DNA from 3 places in the Aquitalea sp. USM4 genome. Region 1 is predicted to be linked to each of the others. Evidence: predicted binding sites of a transcription regulator. Region 1 holds the regulator's gene; each other region holds the start of a gene.
What was found. The regulator HrcA, encoded in region 1, represses chaperone genes, less so after heat shock. The targets are predictions, from matches to a motif close to ATTAGCACTCGNNNNNNNCGAGTGCTAAT.
Positions count from the first base shown of each region.

Region 2: a site for HrcA is predicted at 2,552-2,580, ahead of rpoH (RNA polymerase sigma factor RpoH). Genes of this name have one in related genera too.
Region 3: a site for HrcA is predicted at 1,805-1,833, ahead of groES (co-chaperone GroES). Genes of this name have one in related genera too.

Region 1 is NZ_CP029539.1:2,973,386-2,977,589, forward strand. Features, by position in the region: gene recX (recombination regulator RecX) at 1-256, opposite strand, end outside; gene recA (recombinase RecA) at 272-1,318, opposite strand; gene hrcA (heat-inducible transcriptional repressor HrcA) at 1,479-2,495, shown strand; gene mltB (lytic murein transglycosylase B) at 2,527-3,570, shown strand; gene dnaX (DNA polymerase III subunit gamma/tau) at 3,646-4,204, shown strand, end outside.
Region 2 is NZ_CP029539.1:1,193,698-1,197,901, reverse strand. Features, by position in the region: gene DKK66_RS05730 (PglL family O-oligosaccharyltransferase) at 1-1,537, shown strand, start outside; gene rpoH (RNA polymerase sigma factor RpoH) at 1,658-2,521, opposite strand; gene ftsX (permease-like cell division protein FtsX) at 2,714-3,622, opposite strand; gene ftsE (cell division ATP-binding protein FtsE) at 3,619-4,204, opposite strand, start outside.
Region 3 is NZ_CP029539.1:2,197,124-2,201,327, forward strand. Features, by position in the region: gene rfbB (dTDP-glucose 4,6-dehydratase) at 1-430, opposite strand, end outside; gene DKK66_RS10240 (glycosyltransferase) at 703-1,731, shown strand; gene groES (co-chaperone GroES) at 1,904-2,191, shown strand; gene groL (chaperonin GroEL) at 2,246-3,889, shown strand; gene DKK66_RS10255 (Nif3-like dinuclear metal center hexameric protein) at 4,019-4,204, shown strand, end outside.

The sequences.
Region 1 (4,204 bases):
TGTCTTCCTGTGCTACACCGCGCTGGCGCATTTCCTGCTGCAGGCGGCGGGTGCCGTATTTCTGGCCCTTGATGTCGGCAAATTGCCGGGCAAAGCGGCTGTCGGACTGCCAGTTGCGCTCGGCCAGTTCGTCCAGCAGGGTGGCCAGCTGTTCCGGGCTTTCGGCAAACGGCGCGAGCCGCCGCTCCAGTTCCCGCCGTGTGTATTCGCGGCGGGACAAGAGATCGACGGCTCGCGCCTTCAGGCTTTTTTCCATCAGCCGTTCGCGTGCTTATACGTCCAGTACGTCGTCAGCCAGCTCTTCGTCGTTCTCGGTGATTTCCACCTTGATGCCGACGGCTTCGCGGATCTTGCCTTCGATTTCCTGCGCGATGGCCGGGTTGGACTTCAGCCATTCACGGGTGTTGTCCTTGCCCTGGCCGATCTTCTGGCCGTTGTAGGCATACCAGGCACCGGATTTTTCAATGAAGCCGTGCTTGACGCCCAGCTCGATGATTTCGCCTTCGCGGCTGATGCCTTCACCGTACAGGATGTCGAAATCGGCCTGACGGAACGGCGGCGATACCTTGTTCTTCACTACCTTGACGCGGGTTTCGTTACCGATCACCTCGTCACCCTTCTTGATGCCGCCGACGCGACGGATGTCCAGACGCACGGAGGCATAGAACTTCAGTGCATTACCGCCGGTGGTGGTTTCCGGGTTGCCGAACATCACGCCGATCTTCATGCGGATCTGGTTGATGAAGATCACCAGGGTATTGGTGCGCTTGATGTTGGCGGTCAGCTTGCGCAGTGCCTGGCTCATCAGGCGGGCTTGCAGGCCGACGTGGCTGTCACCCATTTCGCCTTCGATTTCGGCCTTGGGTACCAGTGCGGCCACCGAGTCGATCACGATGACGTCAACACCGCTGGAACGCACCAGCATGTCGCAGATTTCCAGCGCCTGTTCGCCGGTGTCCGGCTGGGAAATCAGCAGGTCTTCCACGTTGACACCCAGTTTCTGGGCGTAGATCGGGTCCAGTGCGTTTTCTGCGTCGATGTAGGCGCAGGTGCCACCCAGTTTCTGGGCTTCGGCCACGGCCTGCAGACACAGGGTGGTTTTACCGGAAGATTCCGGGCCGTAGATTTCCACGACACGGCCGCGCGGCAGACCGCCAACACCCAGTGCCAGGTCCAGGCCCAGCGAACCGGTGGATACCACTTGCAGGTTTTCGTTGATCTGGTTGTCGCTCATCCGCATGATCGAACCCTTGCCGAACTGCTTTTCGATCTGGGCAAGGGCTGCCGCCAATGCGCGGCTCTTGTCTTCTGACGCCATGCTGTCTCCAATTGCGTGTAGTGGAATCGATAGATGGGGGATTATCGCACAAAGGCAAGAGCCGACAAATGCGAAAGACGGCTTGAAATGACACCAATACACGCAACATGGTATTGATGGAGAGGCTGGCCGGAATCGCCCGGTCAGGTAAAATGAGAGCATGATGAACGAGCGCGCACAACGTCTGCTGAAAACGCTGATCGAACGCTATATTGCCGATGGTCAGCCAGTGGGATCGAAAACCCTGTCCATGCTGTCCGGCATGGAACTGTCATCTGCATCCATCCGCAACATCCTGGCCGACCTGGAGGGCATGGGGCTGATTGCCTCGCCGCATACCTCGGCCGGACGCGTGCCGACGGCCAAGGGCTATCGCCTGTTTGTCGATCACCTGCTCACCATCCAGCCGCTGGAAGAGCTGGCCATGCGCGAGCTGGAAAGCAGCCTGCAGCCGGACAGTCCGCAGCGCATTGCGCAGGCGGCATCCACCTTGCTGTCCGATCTCACCCATTTTGCCGGGGTGGTGGTGACGCCGCAGCGCTCTGATGTCGCTTTTCGCCAGATCGAATTCCTGCGCCTGTCCGAGCGGCGCATCCTGATGATCCTGGTGACGCTGGATGGTGATGTGCAAAACCACTTGCTCACCACCGAACGCGATTACAGCCCGAGCGAACTGGTGGAAGCCGGCAATTTCATCAACCAGCATTATGCCGGCCAGGGCCTGAGTGCCATCGCCAGCCGCGTGGCGGTGGAGTTGCGCGAACTGCAGGGTAACATCACCGAACTGATGTCGGCCGCGGTGCGCTTTGGCCAGAGTTCGCTGGGCAGCCCCAGCGACGCGGTGGTGATTGCCGGCGGCATGAATCTGCTGAATGTGCGCGACTTGTCCGAAGACCTGTCACGGCTGCGCGAACTGTTTGCCACTTTCGAGCGCAAGACCGAACTGCTGAAGCTGCTGAACCAGGGGCAGGATGCTCAGGGCGTCAATATTTTCATCGGCGAGGAATCCGGCGTGATGACGCTGGACGAATGCTCGGTGGTGACCGCGCCCTACAGCATCAACGGCATGGTGGTGGGCACGCTGGGCGTGGTCGGCCCCACCCGCATGGCCTACGAACGGGTCATTCCCATTGTCGACATTACTGCGCGGCTGGTTTCCAGCGCGCTCTCTTATTAAGCCGCACTGGCGGCAGTACACGGAATTTCCGATGAAACGATTCTTGATGGCCGCCGCCCTTGCCGGTGGCGTGGTGTCTTCTGTGGCGCAAGCCGATGCCGCCTTGCTGGGCCGGGCAGACGTACAGCGCTATATCGACGAGCAGGTGGCCAGCGGCAGCTTCAACCGGCCCGAGCTGGAGGCGGTGTTTGCCAATGTGGAACTCAAGCCCAACATCATTGCCATTCTGGACAAGCCGGCGACATCCCGGCCTTGGTATCAGTTTCGCGGCAGCTTTTACAACGAGCGCCTGCTGAAAAACGGCGTGGCTTTCTGGCAGCAGCATGCCGCCACCTTGCAGCGTGCCGAGCAGGTGTATGGCGTGCCGCCGGAAATGGTGGTGGCCATTCTGGGCATTGAAACCAATTACGGCCGCAACACCGGCAGCTTCCGCCTGGCTGATGCGCTGACCACCATTGCCTTCAACTACCCGCGCCGTGCCGAGTACTTCCGTGGCGAGCTGACCGAATTCCTCAAGCTGTCCAAGGAAGAGGGTATCGACCCGCTGACGCTGAAAGGCTCTTATGCCGGAGCGATGGGCCTGCCGCAGTTCATGCCGTCCAGCTTCCGCAAGTGGGCGGTGGATTTTGACGGCAGCGGCCACCGCGACATCTGGAATAACGTCGACGATGCCATCGGCAGCGTGGCGCATTACTTCCAGCTGCAAGGCTGGCGCCATGGCGACGACATCGTCATCCCGGCAGCAGTACAACCGGGCGTGGATCTGAGCAGCCTGGTGGCCGACAAATTCAACCTGCACCTGACAGTGGGCGAACTCAAGGCACGCGGCGTGCTGCCGCAGGCCCAGGTGGCGGACAATGTGCAGGCGGTGCTGGTGCCGCTGGAAACTGCGCCGGGTGTGACGGAATACTGGCTGGGGCTGAACAATTTCTATGTGATCACCCGCTACAACAAGAGCACCCTGTATGCCAAGGTGGCGCAAGAGCTGGCAGCCGAGCTGCGCCTGCGCTACCTGAATGCCCAGGCCCAGTCAGCAGCACAGCCCGCTGCCGACAGCGTGAATCCGGCCCAGTAAGGCCAGCCAGACCGGCAGGCGGCAACTGTCAAAAGAAGTCGCCTTGCCGGCCGATTGCCATTAAAATCCGCCCCCATGAGCTATCAAGTCCTTGCCCGCAAGTGGCGCCCCAAACGCTTTGCCGACCTTGTCGGCCAGGAGCACGTGGTGCGCGCCCTCTCCAATGCCCTGAAAGAAGAGCGGCTGCATCACGCCTATCTGCTGACCGGCACCCGCGGGGTGGGCAAGACCACCATCGCACGCATTCTGGCCAAGAGCCTGAACTGCGAAACCGGCACCACGGCCGAGCCTTGCGGTGAATGTTCTGCCTGTCGCCAGATCGACGCAGGCCGCTTTGTCGACCTGCTGGAAATCGACGCCGCTTCCAATACCGGCATCGACAATATCCGCGAAGTACTGGAAAACGCGCAGTACGCGCCCACCTCCGGCCGCTTCAAGGTGTACATCATCGACGAAGTGCACATGCTGTCCAAGAGTGCCTTCAACGCCATGCTCAAGACGCTGGAAGAACCGCCGTCCCACGTCAAGTTCATCCTGGCCACTACCGATCCGCAAAAAGTGCCGGTGACGGTGCTGTCGCGCTGCCTGCAGTTTTCCCTGCGCAACATGACGCCACAGCAGGTGGCAGGCCATC
Region 2 (4,204 bases), 1.8 Mb from region 1:
GGCCCTGTTTCCCGGCATGACCTATGCCACCGCACTGGCCTGGCTGGTGGTGGCCTTGCTGGCGGGGCTGTCCTACAGCCTGCAGCAGACATTCGGGCCGCGTGACTTTGCCATCTGGCTGGCGCGGGCAGTGATTGTGGGTGGTTTGGTGCAGTCGCTGATAGGCCTCGCACAGCTGACCGGCCTTGCCCACACGCTGGGCCTGTTTTATGACAGTGCGCACCCCACTACCAATATCTTTGGGCATATCGGTCAACGTAATCAGTACGCGCATTATCTGATGTGGTCGGTGGTGAGCGGGGTATACCTGTTTGCGGTGGACCGCATGGCGCGCGGCTGGCTGGCCTTGCTGGTGGTCTGGTTCGGCCTGATGCTGGCTTATGCTGCATCGCGTACCACGCTGTTGTATCTGCTGGCACTGACCATGCTTGGCTTTGTATGGCACTGGCGCATGCGTAGCCAGGAGTCGCGCCGCCTGATGTGGGCCATGTTGCTGGGCTGTGTGGTGATCTTCGCCGCGCAGTTTGCTTTGCCTTTGGTCAATCACCTGATTTCGCTGTTCACCCATGCCAATGTGACCAATGCCTCCGGCGTGGAGCGGCTGGCGGCTAATGGGGATGACATGGGTTCGCGCCGTATTGCCGAAATGACCAAGGCCTGGATGACCTTCAAAACCCACCCGTTGTGGGGGGTGGGTTGGTCGCAATATGCAGCGGAAAGCGTACGTTTGCAGCCGCTGCCGCAGTTTGCCAGTGCCGGCTTCAATAGCGGCCTGTTCACCAATTGCCATAACCTCATTTTGCAATTGCTGGCGGAAATGGGCCTGCCCATCACCCTGGCCGTGGTAGTCGGCTTTGCCTGGGTGGTATGGCCATTCTTCAGCGAGCGTGCCGAAGCTGAAGGCATGCTGGCGCTGGGTTGCATGGCGGTGACGCTGATTCACAGCATGCTGGAATACCCGCTGTGGTATCTGTATTTCCTCGCCATGCTGGTGGTGTTTGCTTCGATGGCACCGGCACGGACTGCGCGTGCAGGCTTGCTGGTGCGGGCAGCCTGGTTGTTGGGTATGGTGTATGTGGGCTATTTGTCGATTGTCACCTGGTCCACTTACAACGAGCTGGTGGGCTTGTATACCCAGACGGATAACCCGGCACGCGATGCCAAGCGCCAGCAGCGCCTGGCGCAGATCATGGATGAGCATCCGCTGTTTGCCTATCACGCCCTTAGCACGCTGGATGATTATCTGACTGCGGATCGCAGCAACCTGACGCAGAAATTGCAGTGGGAAGAACGTTTGACTGCTTTCCGCCCCTATCCGGATGTGATGATGAAGAAGGCGCAGATGCTGGCGCTGGCGGGTAAGCAGGATGAGGCGCGCAAAACCGTGGCTACGGCACTGGCATCCTTCCCGACCTATGCCAAGGATTATCTCGACGAGATTGACGAGGATGTACCCGAGTGGCAGGGGCTGCGTGTAGAGGCGCAAGCTGTCTTTGACAAGCTGCCTGCCAAGTACCGGGGTGGGGAAGGGGAGTGAGTGTTGCGGCAAACCGCCATCCGTAAGGTGGCGGTTATATCTCTCAGGTGGTAAAGCCGTGAAGAAAATGAAAAAGCCCGCGTCGTTTGGCGCGGGCTTTTTGTTATTACGGGTGACGGCTTAGTCGTCGATCACCACACCTTCACTCAGTGCAGCCTTCATTTTCCCCAGCGCCTTGGCTTCGATCTGGCGAATGCGTTCCGCCGAAACACCAAACTCGGCAGCCAGTTCGTGCAAGGTGGAACCGCCATCGTCTGCCAGCCAGCGGGCTTCCACAATGCGGCGGCTACGGGCATCCAGGGTGGACAGCGCATATTCGATGCCTTCGGTCTGCAGGTGATCGAAAGCCTTGCGTTCCAGTGCGCGTGTCGGTTCATGGTGGGCATCTGCCAGCCAGTCGATAGGTGCGTAAGACTCATCGTCACCATCATCGGCCATCAGCGCGATATCCTGCCCGCTCATGCGGGTTTCCATTTCACGTACTTCTTCCGGCTTCACGCCAAGGTCTTCGGCAATCTGCTGCGCTTCCTGCTCACTCAGGGCAGAAAAGCTGCTTTTCATGCTGCGCAGGTTGAAGAACAGCTTGCGTTGCGGCTTGGTGGTGGCAATGCGCACCAGACGCCAGTTACGCAGGATGAATTCGTGGATTTCTGCCTTGATCCAGTGCACGGCAAAGGAAAACAGGCGAACACCGCGACCGGGCTCGAAGCGCTTTACCGCTTTCATCAGGCCGATATTGCCTTCCTGGATCAGGTCGGCTTGTGGCAGGCCGTAACCGGCATAACCACGGGAAATGGATACGACGACACGCAGGTGCGACAGAACCATCTGGCGAGCGGCATCCAGGTCGTTTTCTTCCTGGAAGCGGGTGGCCAGTTCTGTTTCCTGTTCGGGGGTCAGCATGGGAACACTGTTCACCGCCTGGATGTATTGCTCCAGGCTGCCGCTGGACGACGGAACGGGCAAGGCAAATGTTGTGGTCATCAGTGTAACTACCTCCTTGGGTAGTGCTATCTTAGCACTCGCATATAGAGAGTGCTAGCAAGCAAAGGTTCCACCGTCAATGAATTTTTCTATGATGCCGATAGCTTTTTTCAAGTCGCTAGCGGGTATTCATCAGGGACGGCCAGTTGTCACCTTAAGTGAAAACCGGCCGAGGCGGGAAGGGGAGGATTGTTAACGAGGTTGTATCTGGCGCAGGTGATGGTCGGACGCCAGGCGGGCACCCAGCATGGCCAGCACGGCAGAAACAGCCAGTACCACGGCCAGCTCCACCGGCGTCAGGCCCCGCAGCGAGACGGCTTCGTTATAAAGCTGGGCAAACTCGTGAATGGCCGGGTTGGCCGTCACCACCAGCCAGCTAGTCAGCCCCCAGGCAGCCAGTCCGGCCAGCAAGCCCTGCCACATGGCGTGATACATGAAGGGGCGGCGGATGAAGCTGTCCGGTGCACCAATCAGCTTGGCCACTTCAATTTCGTCACGCCGTGCCAGAATCTGCATCCGCACCGCATTGTAGGTGACCAGCACCAGTGCGATGCCTAGCGCAGCACCCAGAAACCAGGTCAGTTGCTTGCCCATTTCCACCATGCCGTACAGGCGTTTGGCCCAGCGGGCATCAAACTGGGCGGTCTCCACCATGGGCAGGCCGGACAGCTCTTTTTGCAGCATTTCCAGTTCGTGCGGTTCCAGCGTCTTAGGGGTAACCACAAAGGCGTCCGGCAGCGGATTGTCAGTCAGTCCTTCGCTTAAGCCAGCCAGTCCATTGCGCTTTTCCAGGTCAGAGAGCGCCTGTTTCTTGCCAATGAACTGGAAACTCTGGATGCGCGGGTGCTTGGTCAGGGTGCTGGAGACAGCAGCCAGGTCGGCTTCTTCGGCAGACTGCTCCATGAACAGGGTGATCTGCGGCGTGGCGGTCAGTCGGCCGGCCCATTCCTGGATGCTGCTCACACTCAGGTATAGCGATAGCGGCAGGGCCAGCGCAATCGACAACATCAGCAGGGTAAGCAGGCTGCCAAATGGCTGACGGACAATCTTGCCCAAAGCCTGCCGTGCACTTTGCCAGTTCAGATACAGATAATGTTTCATGCGGCGAACTGCCCTTCTTTCAACCGGATGATACGGCGACCATAGTCTTCCATCAGTGTTTCATCATGTGCGGAAATCACCACGCTGACACCTACCTGATGGAAGGATTTGAACAATTCCATGATGTCCAGTGCATAGGCACGGTCCAGGTTGGCCGATGGCTCATCGGCTAGCAGCAGGCTGGGGCGGTGTACTACGGCACGGGCAATGCACAGACGTTGCTGTTCACCACCGGACAGGCGGATGGGCATGGTTTTCTCTTTTGACAGCAAGCCTACCTTGTCCAGTGCGGCACGTACGCGGCGCGCGGCATCGCGGCGATCAAAGCCGATGATGTCCAGCGGCAACATCACATTGTCGAATACCGAGCGGTCAAACAGCAGCTTGTGGTCCTGAAACACCATGCCGATATGCTGCCGGACATAAGGAATCTGGCTGTTACGCAGCTTGGACAGGTTTTGCCCGCTGACAATCACGCTGCCGCTGGTGGCGCGTTCTATCCCGGCCACCAGTTTGAGCAAGGTGGATTTGCCTGCACCGGAATGCCCGGCCAGAAACACCATTTCACCGGTATCGATGGTA
Region 3 (4,204 bases), 780 kb from region 1:
CGTCAGTGGCAGACAGCGTGCCGTACACCTCGTCGGTGGACACGTGCAGGAAGCGGAAAGCTGTCTTGGCTTCGCCTTCCAGTGCACTCCAGTAGGCCCGCACGGCTTCCAGCAGGTTGAAGGTGCCTACCACATTGGTCTGGATGAATTCACCCGGGCCGTGGATGGAACGATCAACATGGCTTTCCGCCGCGAAGTTGATGACAGCGCGCACCTGATGTTGTTGCAGCAGTCGGCTGACCAGCTCGCGATCGCCGATATCGCCCTGAACAAATATGTGGCGCGGGTCGTTTTCCAGGCTGGCGAGGGTTTGCAGATTGCCAGCGTAGGTCAGCTTGTCCAGGTTGATCACACCTTCGTCATTGCCATTCAGCCAGTCCAGAACAAAGTTGGCTCCAATGAAGCCGGCACCGCCTGTCACCAATATCATTTAACAATTCCAATAAGTAAGTGGTTTTTGCTTGGCGCGGGGCCATGGTAAAGTAGCCCACCGTGGGCAAGTACATTGTGCTCGCCTGCAAGGCCGACATTATAAGACAAAATTGCCCGGCTTCTCGTTGTACAGTCTTGCGACTGCGGCGGGCAGGCCCGATTATTCCGTTTCCACGCCCATTCAGGCCTTGATGCCCCATGTTGCAGATTCTCTTGCTTGCACTGATTGCTTCTTTTACGACCGGGCTGTTGCTGATTCGGTATGCACACTTGCATGCACGCTTTTCGACCGATGGTGACGTCACCGGCGTGCAGAAATTCCATGCCACGCCTGTGCCTCGCATTGGCGGCCTGCCCATCATGCTGGGCCTGATTGCAGGCTGTGCGCTGTCTGGCTATCTCAATACATCGGTGTGGGTGCTGTTGCTGTTGCTGTCGGCTTTCCCGGCATTTGCAGCTGGGTTTATTGAAGACCTCACCAAGAAAATCGGCCCCTTGCCTCGCTTGCTTGCTACCTTTGTGGCTGCTGCACTGGGTTATTTCCTGCTAGGCGCCGGGCTGGCCCGGCTGTCCATTCCCGGGGTAGATCAGCTGCTGGCTTCCTACTGGTGGCTGTCCTTGCTGCTCACCATGGTGGCGGTGGGCGGGGTGGCTCATGCCGTCAACATCATTGATGGCTATAACGGTTTGTCCGGCATGGTGGCGGTGTTCATATTCCTGTCCATCATTTATGTCTGCTTCAAGGTGCATGACATCGTATTGATGAGTGTGTGCTTTGCCATGGTTGGTGCAGTGTTGGGTTTCCTGTTCTGGAACTTCCCGCGCGGGCTGATGTTTGCTGGTGATGGTGGGGCCTATCTGATTGGCTTCATGATTGCTGAAATGTCGGTTTTGCTGGTGGCGCGCAACCCTGCAGTTTCACCGTGGTTTCCCTTGCTGTGTGTGATCTACCCTGTTTTTGAAACAATCTTTTCCATCTACCGGCGCAAATTCCTGCAGGGCAGGGCGGTGGGCTATCCGGATGCACTGCATCTGCACCAGATGATCTACAAGCGCATGGTACTGTGGATGGTGGGCTCCAAGGATGCACGTCACCTGACCCAGCGTAACAGCATGACTTCACCTTACCTGTGGTTGCTGACCTCGTTTTCGGTGGTTCCGGCCATGTTGTTCTGGAACCATACCTGGGTGCTGATGCTGTTCTGCCTGCTGTTTGTGCTTGGCTATTTGCGTCTGTATCGCATGATCGTGCGCTTTAAAGTACCCAGCTGGCTGGTGTTGCGTCGCGACGATTCCTGAGCCCTGCCTGTCCCGGTGGGCAGCAAAGTTTTTGCAGCTCCCCCACTTGAAACCTCCTTGAGCCGTCCCTATTATTAGCACTCGTCAGGGGCGAGTGCTAATTCCCGCCCCGTGCTGCCATCCAGGCAGATCATTTTTGCTTTCAACAGCCAATTGTATTTAGGAGAGATCAATGGCAATTCGTCCGCTGCACGATCGTGTTGTTATCAAGCGCCTTGAGGCTGAAGAAAAAACCGCATCCGGCATCGTTCTGCCGGGCGCTGCAGCTGAAAAGCCCGACATGGGCGAGGTGCTGGCTGTCGGTAACGGCAAGGTTCTGGACAATGGCGAACGTCGTCCGCTGGAGCTGAAGGTTGGTGACAAGGTCATCTTCGGCAAGTATTCCGGCCAGTCCGTCAAGGTTGATGGCGAAGAAGTCCTCGTGATGCGCGAGGAAGATGTGATGGGCATCGTCGAGTAATTCCGACCCATACACCCTTCTACGATCCTTTTATAGAATTCTGGAGATTTGAGCATGGCTGCAAAAGACGTAAAGTTTGGTGATTCCGCACGCGCCAAGATGGTGGTTGGTGTCAACATTCTGGCTGACGCCGTCAAGGTTACCCTGGGCCCGAAAGGCCGCAATGTTGTGCTGGACCGCTCCTTTGGCGCACCGACCATCACCAAGGATGGTGTATCCGTTGCCAAGGAAATCGAACTGAAAGACAAGTTCGAAAACATGGGCGCTCAGATGGTGAAGGAAGTGGCTTCCAAGACTTCCGACGTGGCTGGCGACGGTACCACCACCGCTACCGTACTGGCCCAGGCCATCGTGCAGGAAGGCATGAAGTTTGTTGCCGCCGGCATGAACCCGATGGACCTGAAGCGCGGCATCGACAAGGCTGTGGTTTCCCTGGTAGGTGAAATCGCCAAGATCGCCAAGCCATGTGCCACCACCAAGGAAATCGCTCAGGTTGGTTCCATTTCCGCCAACTCCGATTCCGACATCGGTGAAATCATCGCTACCGCCATGGAAAAAGTGGGCAAGGAAGGCGTGATCACCGTTGAAGACGGCAAGAGCCTGAGCAACGAACTGGACGTGGTGGAAGGCATGCAGTTCGACCGCGGCTACCTGTCCCCGTACTTCATCAACAACCAGGAAAAACAGATTGCCGCTCTGGACAATCCGTTCGTCCTGCTGTTCGACAAGAAGGTTTCCAACATCCGCGACCTGCTGCCGGTACTGGAGCAAGTGGCCAAATCCGGTCGTCCGCTGCTGATCATCGCCGAAGACGTAGAAGGCGAAGCACTGGCTACCCTGGTGGTCAACACCATCCGCGGCATCCTGAAGGTGGTTGCTGTCAAGGCTCCGGGCTTTGGCGACCGTCGCAAGGCCATGCTGCAGGATATCGCCATCCTGACCGGCGGTACCGTGATTGCCGAAGAACTGGGCCTGACCCTGGAAAAAGCCACTCTGGACATGCTGGGCCAAGCCAAGCGTATCGAAGTGGGCAAGGAAAACACCATCATCATCGACGGTGCTGGCCAGGCTGATGCCATCCAGGCTCGCGTTGGTGAAATCCGTCGCCAGATCGAAGAAGCTTCTTCCGATTACGACCGCGAAAAACTGCAAGAGCGCGTGGCCAAGCTGGCTGGCGGTGTTGCCGTGATCAAGGTTGGCGCTGCCACCGAAGTGGAAATGAAAGAGAAGAAGGCTCGCGTTGAAGACGCGCTGCACGCTACCCGCGCCGCTGTGGAAGAAGGCGTTGTCGCTGGCGGTGGCGTTGCCCTGCTGCGCGCTCGCTCCACCCTGGACAGCCTGAAGACCGACAATGTCGATCAGGATGCCGGCGTGAAGATCGTACTGAAGGCCATCGAAGCTCCGCTGCGTCAGATCGTCAAGAACGCTGGCGACGAGCCGTCTGTTGTGGTGAACAAGGTACTGGAAGGCAAGGGTAACTTCGGTTACAACGCTGCTACCGGCGAATACGGCGACATGCTGGAAATGGGCGTGCTGGATCCGGCCAAGGTAACCCGCTCCGCCCTGCAACATGCTGCTTCTGTTGCCGGTCTGATGCTGACCACCGACTGCATGATCGCAGAACTGCCGGAAGACAAGCCGGCTGCTGGCGGCATGCCGGACATGGGCGGCATGGGCGGCATGGGCGGCATGATGTAAGCTGCTTCGGCCTCTCGCTGAACCTGAAAACCCCGCACTTGTGCGGGGTTTTTGTTTTTGGATCGCAAACAGGTAGCGCGTCTTATCTCTGGCACAATAAGCGCATTCAGAACCAGGCAAAGGTGTCCCATGCAATTAATGCAATTGTTGAACAGCATCGATCAATGGCTGGAACCGTGGCGCTACAAGGACTATGCGCCCAATGGCCTGCAAGTGGAGGGTAGGGCGGAAGTAGCGCGCATTGTCTGCGGCGTGACTGCTTCGCAGGCGCTGATTGATGTGGCCATTGCGCGCCAGGCGGATGCCATCCTGGTG